Regions from separate parts of the Streptomyces sp. 12E genome, predicted to be linked through region 1. Evidence: riboswitches for the same ligand, from Rfam matches in the RefSeq annotation. Region 1 holds a riboswitch; each other region holds the start of a gene.
What was found. Region 1 has a riboswitch for cyclic di-AMP ahead of ACZ8ZB_RS20840 (C40 family peptidase). Riboswitches for the same ligand answer to the same signal wherever they lie in the genome.

Region 1 (4,283 bases):
CGGTGAGGAAGACGACCGGGAACTCCAGGCCCTTGGCGGTGTGCAGGGTCATCAGGGTGATGACACCGGAGCCGTCCTCGTCCTCGTCGGGGATCTGGTCGGAGTCGGCGACCAGGGCGACCTGCTCCAGGAAGTCGGACAGCGCGACCGACTCGCCCTCGCCGCGCTCCTGCTCGAACTCCAGGGCGACGGCGGCGAGCTCCTGGAGGTTCTCGATCCGGGTCTCGTCCTGCGGGTCGGTGGAGGCCTGCAACTCGGCGAGGTAGCCGGTGCGTTCGAGGATCGCCTCCAGGACGGTGGCCGGGCCCGCGCCGGACTCGACGACCGTACGGAGGTCCTCCATGAGCGTGTTGAACCGCTTCACGGCGTTCGACGACCGCGCGGCCATGCCGTACGCCTCGTCGACGCGCTTCAGCGCCTGCGGGAAGCTGATCCTCTCTCGCTGGGCGAGGGCGTCGATCATCGCCTCCGCACGGTCGCCGATGCCCCGCTTGGGTACGTTGAGGATGCGGCGCAGCGGCACCGAGTCCTCGGGGTTGGCGAGCACCCGCAGGTAGGCCAGGACGTCCCGGACCTCCTTGCGCTCGTAGAAGCGGACGCCGCCGACGACCTTGTAGGGCAGGCCGACGCGGATGAAGATCTCCTCGAAGACACGGGACTGGGCGTTGGTGCGGTAGAAGACGGCGACGTCGCCCGCCTTCGCCTCGCCCGCGTCGGTGAGGCGGTCTATCTCGTCGGCGACGAACTGGGCCTCGTCGTGCTCGGTGTCCGCGACGTACCCGGTGATCCGCGCGCCCGTGCCTGCGTTGGTCCACAGGTTCTTGGGGCGCCGCGACTCGTTGCGCTCGATGACGGCGTTGGCCGCGCTCAGGATGGTCTGGGTGGAGCGGTAGTTCTGTTCCAGCAGGATCGTGGTCGCGTCCGGGTAGTCCTCCTCGAACTGGAGGATGTTGCGGATCGTCGCGCCGCGGAAGGCGTAGATCGACTGGTCGGCGTCGCCCACCACGCACAGCTCGGCGGGCGGGACCTCGGCCTCGGACGGTGCGCCGGCGGAATGCTCGGAGGTGCCGACGAGCTCGCGCACCAGGGCGTACTGGGCGTGGTTGGTGTCCTGGTACTCGTCGACCATGACGTGCCGGAACCGGCGGCGGTAGTGCTCGGCGACGTCCGGGAAGGCGCGGAGCAGATTGACCGTCGTCATGATCAGGTCGTCGAAGTCCAGCGCGTTCGCCTCGCGCAGCCGGGACTGGTAGAGCGCGTAGGCCTGGGCGAGGGTCTTCTCGAAGCCGTCGGCCGCCCGGGCGGCGAAGTCCTCCTCGTCGATCAGTTCGTTCTTCAGGTTGCTGATCTTGGCGCTGAAGGACTTCGGCGGGAAACGCTTGGGGTCGAGGTCCAGGTCGCGGCAGACCAGGGCCATCAGCCGCTTGGAGTCGGCGGCGTCGTAGATCGAGAACGACGACGTGAAGCCGAGCTTCTTGCTCTCGCGGCGCAGGATGCGCACGCACGCGCTGTGGAACGTCATGACCCACATGGCGCCCGCACGCGGGCCGACGAGCTGCTCGACGCGCTCCTTCATCTCGCCCGCGGCCTTGTTGGTGAAGGTGATCGCGAGGATCTGGCCCGGATGGACGTGCCGCTCGGCCAGCAGGTGGGCGATGCGGTGGGTGAGCACGCGGGTCTTGCCGGAACCGGCGCCGGCCACGATGAGCAGCGGGGAGCCGGAGTGCACGACGGCGGCGCGCTGGTTGTCGTTCAGCCCTTCGAGGAGTGCGGCGGCGTCGATCACCGGGCGTGGGGCGCCGTCGCGGTAGTGGGTGTCCCGTTCCGGCGGCAGGTCGAACTTCCCGCCGAACAGGTCGTCCGGGATCGGCTCCGGTACGTGCTCGTCCTCGGGCGGTGGCGGGGGCTCGCCCTCGGGGCCCCGCTGGGCCTGGAGGTCCGCCAGGAAGCTGTCGTCAAAGAGGCTGCTCATCGCTCTCCGAGTCTAGGGCGCTCCACCGACAACCTGAGGCCACCCCGGGAACATCCCCGGTTTCCGGCAGCCGGAGCAGGGTCTTCACCCTTCAGAACCGATATATCACCCTGGGTCACCCCGCGCGCAAGGTCACGAAAATGTATCGGGCATATCACCCATCAACCTTCACAGGCGCCACACCGGTTGGCTACGGTGCGGGCGGGCCGCACGACCCCCACCGGCGAACCTCGCCGGGCCGCGCGGCCTCCGCCGAGTCCGTCCCTGCCGATCGCGGCAGCCGGAGCCGGGGACCCACCGAGACCATGGGGTGAATCGGCCCACTCCCTCGCGGAGCGGCCGTAGGGCAACCCTTCCAAGCACCCGCCCGAACCCGACAGCTAACCCGGTAGGCGGAGCGTTGGAAGGAGTCGCCTCCCTTGGCGTCGCACCGCAAGTCGCGCACCCCCGGCACCCGCGTGGCAGGCATACGGACCCCGGCCCTCGCCACGGCCGCCCTGACCTCCGTGGCCCTGCTCTCCCAGACGGCCACCGCCGCCCCCTCCGACGACGGCAGGCCCAGCCTGGAGGAGGTCGAGAAGAAGGTCGACGACCTCTACCGCCAGGCGGAGTCGGCGACCGAGAAGTACAACGCGGCCAGGGAGAAGACCGCGAAGCAGCGCAAGCAGGTGGACACGCTCCTCGACGACGTGGCCGAGCGCACCCAGAAGCTCAACGAGGCGCGGGCGGAACTGGGTTCCTTCGCCGCCGCCCAGTACCGGACCGGCGCCGGCATCCCCGACACCGCGACCTTCCTGCTCGCGGACACGCCGCAGGACATCTTCGACCAGCGCCAGGTGATGGACCGGATGACCGGCCGCCAGAAGGAAGCGGTCGACGACTACGTCACCCAGCAGTCCGAGACGATGAAGAAGCGCCAGGAGGCCACCGAGAGCCTCGAGACGCTCACCGAGACCCAGGGCGACCTGAAGACGGCCAAGGCCACCGTCCAGAAGAAGCTCGCCGACGCGCGCGACCTGATGGCGGAGCTGACCGCCGAGGAGAAGGCGCGGCTCGCGGCGATCGAGAAGAAGAAGCAGAAGGAGGCCGCCCGCAAGGCCGCCGAGCTCGCCGAGCAGCAGAAGGCCCAGGAGGAGGCGGCCGCCGCCCAGCAGGACAGCGGCACCTCGGGCAGCGCCTCCGGCTCGGCCGGCACGCCGTCGACGTCGACGTCGACGTCGACGTCGACGTCGACGTCGACGGACTCCTCGTACGCCACCAAGGCCGAGAAGGCCCTCGCCTTCGCCCGCGCGCAGATCGGCAAGCCGTACGTCTGGGGCGCCACCGGCCCCGGCTCCTACGACTGCTCCGGCCTCACCCAGGCCGCCTGGAAGGCCGCCGGAGTCACCCTCCCGCGCACCACCTACGACCAGGTCGACGCGGGCACGACGGTCCCCGTCTCCCAGGCCCTCCCCGGTGACCTGGTCTTCTTCTACGACGACATCACCCACGTGGGCATCTACATCGGCAACGGGATGATGATCCACGCGCCGAAGCCCGGCACGTACGTCCGCGAGGAGTCCGTCTACTACGACGGCGAGTCCTCGATCCACAGCGTGGTGCGCCCCGCCTGACCCGCTCGGAAGGGGCGGGGAAGGAGCACGGGGGTTCCTCCGGCACCGTCCCCGCCCCGCTCCCTCTCCGTGCCGGCCCACCTCACGGCGCGCGGTGCCGGGCGGCCGTGTTCCCCTGGGAACGCCGACGGCGGTGACGCTGTCCGCGTCCACCGCCGTCGGCGTTCCCCGGCCCGGGAGCCGGGGCACGCCCTGTCGCGGGCCGCGGTCACGTCCGGCCCGTGGAGCAGAGGGTCAGGTCCACAGCACCGCGATGAAGACATTCGTCACGGTCAGCAGTCCGACCAGGCCGAACAGGCCCTTGTCCACCTTCTCGTCGTCCCGCTTCACATAGACCAGGCCGAGGATCACGATCAGCAGGGCCAGCTTCACGCCGATCTTGATGTTGTCGACGGAGTGGTCCTGGGCCTGGTTGAGACCGACCAGGACCACACCGGTGACCAGCATCGTCAGCGCGCCGTGCAGCATCGCGGGGACGAACCGGGCGGTACCCGCGCCCATCGCCTTCATCTGGGTGAGGAAGCCGCCGAGGAGCGACGCGATGCCGATGATGTGCAGACCGACGAAGAGGTGGATGAGTACGTCCATGAGGCCGGAGCCTAGCCATAGCCGCCTCGTAGCACTCCAGCGCCCTCATCCGTCCTTCCTCCGCCATATCGGTCATCACCCTGAGTGAAGACGACGAAGCCGGAACGAAA
Region 2 (4,283 bases), 220 kb from region 1:
GTACGGTGCCATGTGTGCCCTACCTCCGTGGTCGGCGGCGGCTTCCGTCTCGTGTCCTCGCACCAGTCCCGCCCTGAGCCGCCATTCTCACCCGAACCGGTGAGAAGTGGTGTTGTCCGTCGTGGTCCATCCGACCAAATCCGGCAGGCGGATTCGTCAGCCCTCGGACGCAACTCCACGTACTGCTGGGGTATGACACGGAGGGCGGTTCCCTCCCCCGTCCCGTAGGGGGCACGGGGGCCCGGGCCGGCTCAGCCCGCGCGGTGCACCACCGCGTCGCACAACTGCACGAGTGCCGCCTTCGCCTCGCCCTCACGCAGCGGGGCCAGCGCCGCGCGCGCCTCCTCGGCGTACCGCACGGTGTCCCGGCGGGCCTGCTCCAGCGCGGGGTGGGCGCGCAGCAGCCGCAGCGCCTCGGCGTGCCGGGTGTCGTCGGTGAGGTCGGAGTCGAGCAGCTCGCACAGGGCGATGTCGTCGGCGAGTCCCAGCCGGGCCGCCCGTTCGCGCAGCCGCAGCACGGGCAGGGTGGCGATGCCCTCGCGCAGGTCGGTGCCGGGGGTCTTGCCGGACTCGTGGGAGTCGGAGGCGATGTCCAGGACGTCGTCGGCGAGCTGGAAGGCGACGCCGAGCCGCTCGCCGTACTGGGTCAGCACGTCCACGACCGTCTCCTCGGCGCCGGACATCATCGCGCCGAACCGGCAGGCGACGGCGACCAGCGAGCCGGTCTTGCCGCCGAGCACGTCGAGGTAGTGGTCGACCGGGTCGCGGCCGTCCTGCGGCCCCGCGGTCTCCAGGATCTGCCCGGTGACCAGCCGCTCGAACGCCTCGGCCTGCACCCGTACGGCCTCAGGACCGAGGTCGGCCAGGATGTGCGAGGCCCGTGCGAAGAGGAAGTCACCGGTGAGGACCGCGACGGAGTTGCCCCAGCGGGCGTTCGCGCTGTCGACCCCGCGCCGCACCTCGGCCTCGTCCATCACGTCGTCGTGGTACAGCGTGGCCAGATGGGTGAGCTCCACCACCACGGCCGAGGGCACGACACCGGGCGCGTAGGGGTCGCCGAACTGGGCGGCGAGCATCACGAGCAGCGGGCGGAACCGCTTGCCGCCGGCCCGCACCAGGTGCTGGGCGGCCCCGGTGATGAAGGGGACCTCACTCTTGGTGGCCTCGATCAGCCCTTCCTCGACAGCCGTCATTCCGGCCTGGACATCGGCTTCCAGAGCCTGGTCCCGCACGCTCAGCCCGAACGGCCCGACGACGGTCACGAGGGGTCTCCTGTCTGCTGGTGTCCACTGGCGATTACACGGAATGTCGATAGGTCGCTGCCATCACTCAAGTCAGCGTATCCGGTCACGTTTCGATCACCGCCAGCGCCCGGCGTTAGGGGCGGGGCGGCACGGGGCCGGGAGCGGAGCACTTTTGATCATTCGACGACAACGGACATTCTTCGACTTTCCCGGGCGTAGCAATCCACTCCCCCGGACCGGCTCCCGACCTGCCCACCGGGCCACATCTCGCCACGCGAACCATCCTGCCCGCCTCGCGTCCGATTTGCCGCAAATGACAAACCGATTCCCCTTGGCGAAGATTGCGCTCGCAGGCGGTCCTCCGTGAAGTGGGTCACGCGCGGCCGGACACCCCCGTCACGGCCCGTCACCCGCCATCTCCCTTTCCCCGGTGACGAGTTGATCCTCAGCGCCCACAAAGGATCAAGTACCGCAAAACGCCCATTACAAGATCAAAGGGTGTCTTGTGTGAGGTCCGCGCTTGTTCCCGACATGTGCTCTCGCATAGGTTCCGGGCCTGCCGGGTGGACGCCTAATCCTGCCGCCGCCCGCACCAACCGACGACGACCACTCAGGACGGCAGGAGCGGGGGACCCAGGTAAGCCGCCGGACCGGACACCGCACCGGGACGGCTAGGGGTGAAGCCATGCCCGCAGGGGCACGGCCGGGCACTCTCCCGCCCGAACCCGACAGCTCACCTCGCAGGCGTAGGAGAGGAACCCAGACATGCCTGCTTTCGGCCAGCACCGCCGCCGCGTCGCCCGCTCCCTCGCCGTCACCGGCGTCGCCGTGGTCGCCCTGCCGCTGTTCGGCGCGACCGGCGCCTCCGCCGCCACCACCGAGCCGACGGCCGCCGCCACCGTGACGGCGTACCCGGACAACCTCGACGGCTGGATCCGCGAGTCGCTGGACGTCATGGCGCAGCACGGCATCCCGGGCAGCTACGACTCCATCCACCGCAACATCATGCGCGAGTCCTCCGGCAACCCGTACGCCGTCAACAACTGGGACTCCAACGCCGCCGCCGGCACCCCGTCGAAGGGCCTGCTGCAGGTCATCGACCCGACCTTCGCGGCCTACCACGTGCCCGGCACCGCCTTCGACCCGTTCGACCCGGTCGCGAACATCACGGCGGCCTGCAACTACGCGGCCGACCGCTACGGCTCCATCGACAACGTCTTCGGCGCGTACTGAGCCACCCGCTGACGGGCGAGCGTCACCGTCCCGCCGAACAGCCGCTCGAGGACGACGGCCACGCCGTCGTCCTCGTTCGACGTGGTGACCTCGTCCGCCACCGCCTTCAGTTCGGGATGCGCGTTCGCCATGGCGACGCCGTGGGCCGCCCAGCCGAACATGGGGATGTCGTTCGGCATGTCACCGAAGGCGATCGTCCGCTCCGGGCCCAGTCCCAGGTGCTCGGCGGCCAGCGCCAGCCCGGTCGCCTTGGTCACCCCGCACGGCTGGAGCTCCACGGTGCCCGGCCCCGACATGGTGACCGTGGCCAGTGAGCCGACCACCGACCGGGCCGCCGCCGCCAAGGCGTCGTCGGACAGGTCCGGGTGGCGCAGCAGCACCTTGCTGATCGGCCGGTCCCACAGCTCCCCGCGCCGCTCCACCCGCACCGCGGGCAGGGTCGGGTGCGGCATCAGGTAGCCGGGCTCGATCAGCGTCAGCCCGTCGACCCCGTCCTGGTCGACCGCGGCGTACACCTCCCCCACCTCGGCCTCGATCTTGCCGAGCGCGGTCTCCGCCAGTTCCCGGTCCAGGGTCACGGACCGCAGCAGCCGGCCCGCGCCGGCGTCGTACACCTGCGCGCCCTGCCCGCACACCGCGAGCCCCGTGCAGCCGAGGGCGTCCAGGAGCGGCCGCACTCTGGGGGCCGGGCGTCCCGTCACCACGAGGTGCCGCGCGCCGGCCCGCTCCGCCCGCGCGAGCACGGCGAGGGACCGGTCGGAGATGGTGTCGTCGCCGCGCAGCAGCGTCCCGTCCAGGTCGGTGGCGATCAGTGAGTACGCGGTGGGTGCGGCCATGATCAGAGAATACGGACAACCCGACGGTCCGATTCGCCCTGCCCGTTTGCGCTCGTTTTCGGTGCGGTTCCCTTCTTCCGCCTTCCTCCGACGCCGGGTAAGGACCGGTTCAGGACCCTTTCCCCGTTTGGCGAGAACATGGTCCGCTATCTACCGTCCGCCCGGTCCCCGGCGGTACCTTCCAGGAGTCCAGGGGGACTTGATCGGGGGGTCGGGTGAGCAGTGGACGCGTGCGCGTGCTGAGGCCCGAGGAGCTCGGCGAGGGGGAACGGGAGCGCCGGCGGAAACCGCGCGCCGCGACGGACGCACCGCGCAACCCGTTCATGGAAGCGGAGTCCGGCATCGCCGTGGCCCGGACGCGGCCGCGGGCCCGGGTCGCCGCGCGCACGGCTTCGTCCGCACCCGTCCGCGCCTGGCGGCGCCGGCGGCACGGACCCCGAAGGGCGCGGCACGGCTGCGCCGGTCGTGAGGAGGGGAGGACAGGTGTCCCGGAGAACGCGTACGCAGGAGGAGATACGGCGGTTCCTGGCCATCGGCGCGGTGCAGGTCGCCGAACTGGACCTGGACGGCGACGAGTCCGCGCCGAGACCCGGACCGGGCAGCCCCCCGGTGACCCACGGCGAGGTGTTCCTGCTGGTCAGACGGGCGGGTCGCCCGGTGGGGACCGTGCTGGCACGGGTGCCGGAGGGCGCGGACCCGCGGGCGGTGCTGTGGGAGGCGGCATCCGGAGCGGCGGGAGCGGCCGTGGCGGCGGGAGACGGCGGGGAACCGCCGTACGCCTCGGTCGTCGTGGCCACCCGGGAGCGGGCCGGGCAGCTCGCCCGGGCGCTGGACTCGCTGCTCGCGCAGGAGCATCCGCGGTTCGAGGTCGTCGTCGTCGACAACGCGCCGGTGACCGACGAGACCCGCGAACTGGTGGAGCGCAAGTACGGCGAGCGGGTGCGGTACGTGTGCGAGCCGGCGCCCGGAC
Region 3 (4,283 bases), 1.0 Mb from region 1:
ACGCGGAGCAGATGCTGGACGTGCTCACCGCGCACCCCGACTTCGAGAACACCCGGGCGGACGGCGGTTTCGCGCCGCGTCCCGCCTTCCGGCCGCTCACCCGTTTCGAGGGGCAGGGACTGGAGAAGGGTCATGTCGTGAACGACGTGCTCTTCCGCCGCGTATCGCGGGATGAGCAGGCAGCAGACCGAGCCTGACACAGCCCCGCCTCGTGAGGGTCGATCCCTTGGTCACCAGTCCCCCGTACCCGGCGCCTCCCGGCACGGCCCCCGGTGGAGCGCCGCGGCCCGCGCACTGGTGGCATCGGCCCTGGGTGCGGTACGGCGCGCTGATCGCGCTGCTCGCGCTGTCCGGTCTGGTCATCCTCGCGCTGGTGCGCGAGCAGACCGGGACGCAGGGGTTCCTGGTCGGGCTCGGTCTCGCCGTCCTGCCCGTGCCGCTGCTCGTCGCCGCCTTCCGGTGGCTGGACCGGGTCGAGCCGGGACCCTGGCGGAACCTGCTGTTCTCCTTCGCCTGGGGCGCCTGTGCGGCGGCGCTGATGGCGATCGTCGCGAACAGCTTCGCCACCCGGTGGGTAGCGACGGCGACCGCCGACCCGGCCGGCGCCGACGCCCTGGGCTCGACCGTCATAGCGCCGGTGGTGGAGGAGTCCGCGAAGGCCGCGGCCGTCCTGCTGGTGTTCCTGTTCCGCAGACGCGACTTCACCGGGATCCTCGACGGCGTGGTGATAGCCGGGGTCACCGCCACCGGCTTCGCGTTCACCGAGAACATCCTCTACCTCGGCACCGCCTTCGGCACCGACCGGATCACCGGCGACAGCGGCATCACCTCGGTCACCGCGGCGACCTTCTTCGTCCGCATCGTGATGTCGCCGTTCGCGCACCCCCTGTTCACCGTGCTCACCGGGATCGGCTTCGGCGCCGCCGCGCTGTCCACGGACCGGCAGCGGGCCCGGCGCGTGCTGCTGCCGCTGGGCGGGCTGCTCCTCGCGATGGGCGTGCACGCGCTGTGGAACGGCTCCTCGACGTTCGGCCGGTACGGCTTCCTCGCGGTGTACGCGGCGTTCATGGTGCCGGCGTTCGGGCTGCTGACCTGGCTGGTGGTGTGGACGCGGCGGCGGGAGCTGCGGACCGTGCGGGCGGAGCTGTCCGCGTACGTGGCCGCCGGGTGGCTCGACGCGGCGGAGCCCTTCGCGCTGGGCTCGATGCGGGCGCGGCGCGTCGCCCGGCAGTACGCGCGCCGCTGCGGCGGGAGGGCGGCGGCACGGTCGGTCGCCGCGTACGAGACGTGTGCGACGTCGCTGGCGTTCCTGCGGCACCGGGGACGGCTCGGGCGGGCGGGGCCGGACTTCGTCACCCGGGAACGGGAGCTGCTGCTGGAGCTGTGGCACCGGCGGGGAGTGGCCCGGCCGGCCCTGGAGCACGCGGCCCGCGTCACCGCGCCCCGGGTTCCGGCCGCCGCGGCGCCGTGGGCGGTGTACGGCGGCTACGGACCTCCCGCGCCGTACGGTCCTCCGTACACCGCGTACGACCCGAACGCCCGCCGGTTCTGAGCGGTCCGCCGCGCACTGCCCCGGACAGCACCTGACCGGCGGCCCTGACGTCGGGGGGCCGTCGTCGGGGCCGCCGGGGTCCAGGGCGTGCGGGTCCGCTCGCTCAGACGGTGAGGCCCTTTCCGCGCAGCCACGCCAGCGGGTCGATGCCCGCGGAGGAACCGCCGGGGTGGACCTCCAGGTGGAGGTGGGCCCCGGTGGAGTTGCCGGTGGAGCCGACGCGGCCGATCACGTCGCCGGTGTTGACCTTCTGGCCGACGCTGACGCTGATGGAGGACTGGTGGGCGTACCAGATCTCGGTGCCGTCGTCGAGCGTGAGCACGGTCTTGTAGCCGTAGGAGCCGTCGTAGCCGGCGGAGGTGATCGTGCCGGTGTGGACGGCCTTGATCAGCGTGCCCGTGGGGGCGGCGAAGTCGAGGCCGGTGTGCTGGCCGGAGGACCAGTAGGCGCCGGCCTGACCGAAGGTCGAGGTGATGGTGTACGAGGAGGTCGGCAGCGCGTACTGCTTGGCCAGCTCGGCGAGGCGCTCGGCCTCGGCCTTCTTCCTGGCCGCCTCCTCCGCCTTCTTCTTGGCGGCCTCGGCCTTGGCCTTGGCCGCCTTCTCCGCCTTGGCGGCGGCCTCGGCGGCCTGCTTCTCGGCGGCGGCGACCGCCTCGGCCTCCGCCTTGCTCTCGGCCTGGGCCTGCTGCTGCTCGACCTGCGCCATGATCCGGGTGCGCAGCGCCTCACCGGCGCCGGTGGTGCCCTGCTCGGTGTCGGCGGCGGCCATGCCGAGGGTGCTGAGAGGAGTGGCCGCCTCCTCGGGGGTTTCCTCGTCGGAGATGAGGGAACCCACGTTGGGAAGGTCGGGCATGGAGATCGACACCGGCGGCTTGCCGGTCTGGGCGCTCGCCATGCCGCCGGCGCCGACGGCCGCTATGACGCCGACGCCCAGGACGGTGGAGCTGCGGGCGAGTCCTCCGCCGCGCTGCTTGGCGACACGGTGCCGGCCGCGCACGGGGCGAACGGACTCCGCGGTGGGGTTCCACTCCTCGAAGGGGCCCTCGCCGGCGCGGCTGCCGCCGTAGGCGAAGGTGTCGCTCGGCTCGAACGGGGCCTCGGGGGCAGGCGGGTTGGACGCCACGTGGGCGTGCTCCTTCCTTCCGTCTTCGCCTACCGGGTTAGCTGACGGGTTCGGAGCGGGAAGGTCTCCTACGCGCGTATACGAGCCGTGTGGCCACGGCGGTATTCACGCGATTCACCCCATGGTGGTGGTTCCCCGGTTCCCTCGCGGGATTCGGCGCGTGCGCACGGAGCCGCCTTCTGTGACGGCTGGGACGACCGCGCTGCGTTATCGAACGTTAATAGACGCAAGGGCCGGATTCCAAGCCGTTCCTCTTGATCATCAACGGTTTCCAGGGGGACTTAAGGGTCACGGACGGCCAAAAACGGGCGAGTTGACCGAGCCTCGGACGGCGATCGGTTTCTGACCGAGCGTCAGTTTTTATGCGCTGTGGGACGACTCGCTCACAGTGGGTGAGAACGCGGGTTGAGGGCTGGAAACACCGAGGGCCGGAATCCTTTGGATTCCGGCCCTCGGCCTGCAGTAGCGGGGACAGGATTTGAACCTGCGACCTCTGGGTTATGAGCCCAGCGAGCTACCGAGCTGCTCCACCCCGCGTCGTTGAGACCAGTGTACGCCATCCGCGGGACACGGCGCACACCCATTACCGGCGGCCCGGTCTCAGCGGCCGAGCAGGTGGCCGTTCGGCGCCTTGGCGCGGTCCTCGTGCTCGGGCAGGACGACGACGGTGGCGCCCTCGCCGGTCAGCACACCGGTGCCGTCGGCGCCCGCCACGAACGTGTCCGGCTCCCGCCAGGCCGTGACCACCCGCCGTACCCCCGCGTCCAGGATGAGCCGGGCGCAGGGCGCCGGCCGGGACGCGCGGCGGGCGCAGGGCTCCAGGCTGGAGTACACGGTGGCGGTGGCGAGCCGGGGGTCCGTGGGATCGGCCTTGGCGAGCGCGGCCTCCTCCGCGTGCACCACCGGGTCGGCGCCCTCGCGGGAGCGGCCGCGCGCCAGCTCCGTGCCGTCGGCGGCCACCACGACCGCGCCCACGCTGAACGCCGTCTCCGAGGGCGGGCACTCGGCGGCCAGCTCGCAGGCGAGGGCCAGCCAGTGGTGGTCGGCGGCGGAGGGCAGCGGGCCGGTGCCGGGGGCGGTGGGCTCGTAGCGCATCAGGACGACGTCGCCGACCGGGCGGCTCTCGACCAGCCGCAGCCGACCGCCCTGGTAGGAGCCGGGGCCGAAGAGGCGGGGGGCCCGCGGGTCGCCGACGAACAGCGGGGCGAGGACCAGCTGGAGCTCGTCGGCCAGTCCTTCGGTGAGGAGCTGGGTGTGGATCGTGCCGCCGCCCTCGACCATGAGCCGCCGGACCCCACGCTCGGCGTGCAGGTGCTCAAGGAGCCGACGCCAGTCGAGCCCGGTGCCGAGCGGGACGACGTCGGCGGCGAGACCGAGGGCGTGGGCGCGCCCGGCGCCCTCGTCGGTCGTGTAGAGGACCTTCTCGCCGCCGGTGTGCCAGAACCGGGCCGCCGGATCCAGGTCGCCGGAGCCGCTGACGGCGACCTTGAGCGGGTACTCGGCCTCGCCCCCGGCGAGGCGGGCGGCACGCCGCTCGGGCGAGTTGACCAGCAGCCGGGGGTTGTCGGCGCGGATCGTGCCGGCGCCGACCAGAACGGCGTCCACGGA
Region 4 (4,283 bases), 1.5 Mb from region 1:
CTGATTTCCGGCCTCATCCGGGCGAGCGACCACGGCGAGCACCTGACCGAAGACGAAGCCGCCGCCATGTGCTTCGTGCTTCTGTTCGCCGGCTTCGAGACGACCATCAACTTGATCGGTAACGGCACGCACGCCTTGCTCCAGAACCCTGAACAGCGCGCTCTTCTCCAGCGGGCCCTCGCCGAAGACGATGACCGCCTCGTGACGACCGCGGTGGAGGAGCTGCTGCGATTCGACGGCCCGGTGGAGCTGGCGACCTGGCGGTACGCGACCCAGCCTCTCGAAATCGGCGGCACGCCCATTTCCCAAGGCGATCCCGTTCTGGTCGTGCTCGCCGCCGCCAACCGTGACCCCGCACGTTTCGACGCGCCGGGCACGCTCGATCTGACGCGCAGGGACAACCAGCATCTGGGGTACGGCCACGGCATTCACTACTGCCTGGGCGCTCCGCTGGCCCGGCTGGAAGGTCACGTAGCGTTGTCGACGCTGCTGCGCCGTCTGCCGGACCTGCGGCTCGCGGTGGAACCGGCCGAACTCCGCTGGCGGGGCGGGCTCATCATGCGCGGACTGCGCACGCTTCCGGTGGAGTTCACCCCGCCGCGGAACGGTCCGCGGAAGTGACGGACCGGGCCGCCGACCGCAGTGCCCCCGAGTGGGCCAGCGCAAACATGACACGCTCTCAACTCTGTGATCTTCACGTGATCTGCGCGGCATGAACTTGTGACAAGTGATCGTCTCCGGATACGTTCACCCATCAAGTGCGGTGCCCGGGGCTTCCCTCACCGCGCCTGTCATTGCTGTTCTGCGAAAGGTCTCCGCATGCTCTCCGGGAACGGTCGGCACCGTCGCCCCCGCCAGGCTCCGGCTCTCCTCGTCGCGGCCGGAGTGACCGGCTCCGCCATCGCGATCCCGCTCCTCGGAGCCGGCAGCGCCAGCGCGGCCGACGGCGCGACCTGGGACCGGGTCGCCGAATGCGAAAGCGGTGGCTCCTGGAGCCAGAACACCGGCAACGGCTACTACGGCGGCCTGCAGTTGACCCAGGACGACTGGGAGCGGTACGGCGGCCTGGACTACGCGACCAGCCCCGACCAGGCCAGCCGCGGCCAGCAGATAGCCGTGGCCGAGAGAATCCTCGCCGACCAGGGGGTCGGCGCGTGGCGCACCTGCGGACTGACGGCGGGCCTCGGACAGGACTCGACGTCGGCCGGCGTCGACACGGGTGTGGCGGAGGACTCGACCTCGGACACGTCCGGCTCCACGGACCCGTCCGGCTCCTCCGACTCCACTGACTCGTCCGGATCGTCGGACTCCGGTGATTCGTCCGCTTCGTCCTCCCCGTCGGCCGCAGCCGGCGCGGAGGGGTCGGCGAACGGTGAGGGCGCGGCCGGTGAGGGCGCGGCCGGTGAATCGGCCAAGTCCGACGGGTCGGGTGGCTCGGAGAAGGATTCGGACAGCGGCTCCGGCGACGGATCCGGCGCCTCCCCCTCCGCCTCGGCCACCCCCAGGAGTGATGAGTCGGACAAGTCGGGGCAGACCACCGGCTCTTCCGAACTCACCGGCACCGAAGGCACGGGCGCCGGCCGCCATCGTGGCGTCAGTGCCGAGGAGGGCGAGGTGGAGGACCGTGCGTCGGACCCGTCCGGCCGGCACGCCTCGCGCAGCGCCGACGCCTCGCGCGCCGCCGCCGACGGCTCGTACACCGTGCGCACCGGCGACAGCCTCTCGTCCATCGCCGACTCCCTTGAGCTCGACGGCGGATGGCGGTCGCTCTACGCGAAGAACGAGCAGGTCGTCGGTGCCGACCCGGACCTCATCCTGCCGGGTCAGGAGCTCGAGGTCGGGATCGAACCGGGCGAGAAGTGACACCCGAAAGGGTGTAGAGCTGGCGGCAGTTGACGTCACGTTTCGCGGTTAATGTCCGATTTAAAGACTGTGAGAGATAGGTCTCAGAAGCCCTGATCGTCTTTGAAATTCCGCGGACCGCGTGCTTACGGTCGTGATCGCTCGCCACCGCGGGCCCCGACTGCCGCCACGCCGAATCCTGCCGGCGGCAGCACGGGAACAGTCGTCGCATCATGCGCCGTAGGCAGGAGCGGGGGACCCAAGGTAAGCGCCCCTTCCGGTGATTGACACCGGATCGGGCTTGGGGTGGAGCCGCGTCCCGTGAGGGACGCGGCCGGGCAACTCAACCGGCCCGAACCCGACAGCTCACCTCGCAGGCGTCGGTGAGGGGATCCATCCATGCTGTTTTCCGGCAAGGGCAAGCACCGTCGTCCGTCCAAGGCCACCCGCGCGATCGCCGTCGCCGGTGTCGCCTCCGCCGCCGTCGCCGCTCCGCTGATGGCGGCCGGCAACGCCTCCGCCGCCACCGCCTCCGAGTGGGACACCGTCGCCCAGTGCGAGTCCGGCGGCAACTGGTCCATCAACACCGGCAACGGTTACTACGGCGGTCTGCAGTTCTCCGCCTCCACCTGGGCCGCGTACGGCGGCACGCAGTACGCCTCCACCGCCGACCGGGCCAGCAAGGCCCAGCAGATCGAGATCGCCGAGAAGGTCCTCGCGGGCCAGGGCAAGGGCGCCTGGCCGGTCTGCGGCACGGGCCTGTCCAACGCCGCCTACACCGGCTCCTCCGCGAACGGCACCTCGAACGGCTCCTCGGCCGGCTCCTCGCAGGGCACCGGTTCCACCGGGACCCGCGAGACCGGGCAGAAGGCCTCCCGCTCCGCCGAGCGCCCGGCCGCCGAGCAGAGGACCGAGCGGAAGGCCGAGCGGAAGGCCGAGGAGAAGACCGTCACCACCCCGACCGGCGAGAAGGTCGAGAAGGGCGACGGCGAGTACAAGGTCGTCAAGGGCGACACCCTCAGCTCCATCGCCGCCGAGCACGACGTCGAGGGCGGCTGGGCCCAGCTGTTCGAGCTGAACGACGACATCGTCGACGTCGCCGACCTCATCTACCCGGGCCAGCAGCTGCACCTGAAGTAAGCGGCCGTCCCCCCTGCTCCCCGCCCCGGTGCGTCGTCCCCCGTACGCGCCGGGGCGGGGTTTTTGCGGCCGGGTTTCCGGAAACGGCTTTGTTCCGTTCGGAAACAATTTACTCTCGGTTCTGTCCACGGGGCGGGCGGCCGGATGGCCGATCGCCCGGAGCCGGTTAGGCTCGGTCTCGCAAGACCCTCCGGGGTCCTGCCCACCCGCGTCACATCCAAGAAGGAGATGCTCGTGCCGTCCATCGACGTCGTCGTAGCCCGGGAAATCCTGGACTCCCGAGGCAACCCCACGGTCGAGGTCGAGGTCGGCCTCGACGACGGCAGCACGGGTCGTGCCGCCGTCCCGTCCGGCGCCTCCACCGGCGCCTTCGAGGCCATCGAACTCCGTGACGGCGATGCCAACCGTTACCTGGGCAAGGGCGTCGAGAAGGCCGTCCTGGCCGTCATCGAGCAGATCGGCCCGGAGCTCGTCGGTTACGACGCCACCGAGCAGCGCCTGATCGACCAGGCGATGTTCGACCTGGACGCCACCGACAACAAGGGCTCCCTCGGCGCCAACGCCATCCTCGGCGTCTCGCTCGCCGTCGCCCACGCCGCCTCCGAGGCCAGCGACCTCCCGCTCTTCCGCTACCTGGGCGGCCCCAACGCGCACCTGCTGCCGGTGCCGATGATGAACATCCTGAACGGCGGCTCGCACGCCGACTCCAACGTGGACATCCAGGAGTTCATGATCGCCCCGATCGGCGCGGAGTCCTTCTCCGAGGCCCTGCGCTGGGGCGCCGAGATCTACCACACCCTGAAGAAGGTCCTGAAGAGCAAGGGCCTGGCCACCGGCCTCGGTGACGAGGGCGGCTTCGCCCCGAACCTCGGCTCCAACCGCGAGGCCCTCGACCTCATCCTCGAGGCCATCAAGGAGGCCGGCTACACCCCGGGCGAGCAGATCGCCCTGGCGCTCGACGTCGCCGCGTCCGAGTTCTACAAGGACGGCTCCTACACCTTCGAGGGCAAGGAGCGCTCCGCCGCCGAGATGACCGAGTACTACGCCGAGCTCGTCGACGCGTACCCGCTCGTCTCCATCGAGGACCCGCTGTTCGAGGACGACTGGGAGGGCTGGAAGACCATCACCGCCAAGCTCGGTGACAAGGTCCAGCTCGTCGGCGACGACCTGTTCGTCACCAACCCCGAGCGCCTCGCCCGCGGCATCGAGGAGGGCGCCGCCAACGCCCTGCTGGTCAAGGTCAACCAGATCGGCTCGCTGACCGAGACCCTGGACGCCGTCGAGCTGGCCCAGCGCAACGG

Region 2: another riboswitch for cyclic di-AMP. It lies ahead of ACZ8ZB_RS19755 (transglycosylase SLT domain-containing protein); the one in region 1 lies ahead of ACZ8ZB_RS20840 (C40 family peptidase).
Region 3: another riboswitch for cyclic di-AMP. It lies ahead of ACZ8ZB_RS16000 (M23 family metallopeptidase); the one in region 1 lies ahead of ACZ8ZB_RS20840 (C40 family peptidase).
Region 4: another riboswitch for cyclic di-AMP. It lies ahead of ACZ8ZB_RS14020 (transglycosylase family protein); the one in region 1 lies ahead of ACZ8ZB_RS20840 (C40 family peptidase).

Annotation. Positions count from the first base shown of each region.
Region 1 is NZ_JBVNCJ010000001.1:4,467,208-4,471,490, reverse strand. It holds gene pcrA (DNA helicase PcrA) at 1-1,972, opposite strand, end outside; cyclic di-AMP (ydaO/yuaA leader) riboswitch at 2,228-2,384, shown strand; gene ACZ8ZB_RS20840 (C40 family peptidase) at 2,392-3,585, shown strand; gene ACZ8ZB_RS20835 (hypothetical protein) at 3,820-4,173, opposite strand.
Region 2 is NZ_JBVNCJ010000001.1:4,250,089-4,254,371, reverse strand. It holds gene ACZ8ZB_RS19765 (LolA family protein) at 1-12, opposite strand, end outside; gene ACZ8ZB_RS19760 (polyprenyl synthetase family protein) at 252-1,262, opposite strand; cyclic di-AMP (ydaO/yuaA leader) riboswitch at 1,838-2,006, shown strand; gene ACZ8ZB_RS19755 (transglycosylase SLT domain-containing protein) at 2,010-2,477, shown strand; gene ACZ8ZB_RS19750 (HAD family hydrolase) at 2,441-3,313, opposite strand; gene ACZ8ZB_RS19745 (glycosyltransferase family 2 protein) at 3,797-4,283, shown strand, end outside.
Region 3 is NZ_JBVNCJ010000001.1:3,449,441-3,453,723, forward strand. It holds gene trmB (tRNA (guanosine(46)-N7)-methyltransferase TrmB) at 1-197, shown strand, start outside; gene ACZ8ZB_RS15995 (PrsW family intramembrane metalloprotease) at 227-1,552, shown strand; gene ACZ8ZB_RS16000 (M23 family metallopeptidase) at 1,656-2,675, opposite strand; cyclic di-AMP (ydaO/yuaA leader) riboswitch at 2,687-2,844, opposite strand; tRNA gene ACZ8ZB_RS16005 (tRNA-Met) at 3,139-3,212, opposite strand; gene ACZ8ZB_RS16010 (dihydrofolate reductase family protein) at 3,276-4,283, opposite strand, start outside.
Region 4 is NZ_JBVNCJ010000001.1:3,015,510-3,019,792, reverse strand. It holds gene ACZ8ZB_RS14030 (cytochrome P450 family protein) at 1-621, shown strand, start outside; gene ACZ8ZB_RS14025 (transglycosylase family protein) at 820-1,863, shown strand; cyclic di-AMP (ydaO/yuaA leader) riboswitch at 2,069-2,237, shown strand; gene ACZ8ZB_RS14020 (transglycosylase family protein) at 2,242-2,982, shown strand; gene eno (phosphopyruvate hydratase) at 3,217-4,283, shown strand, end outside.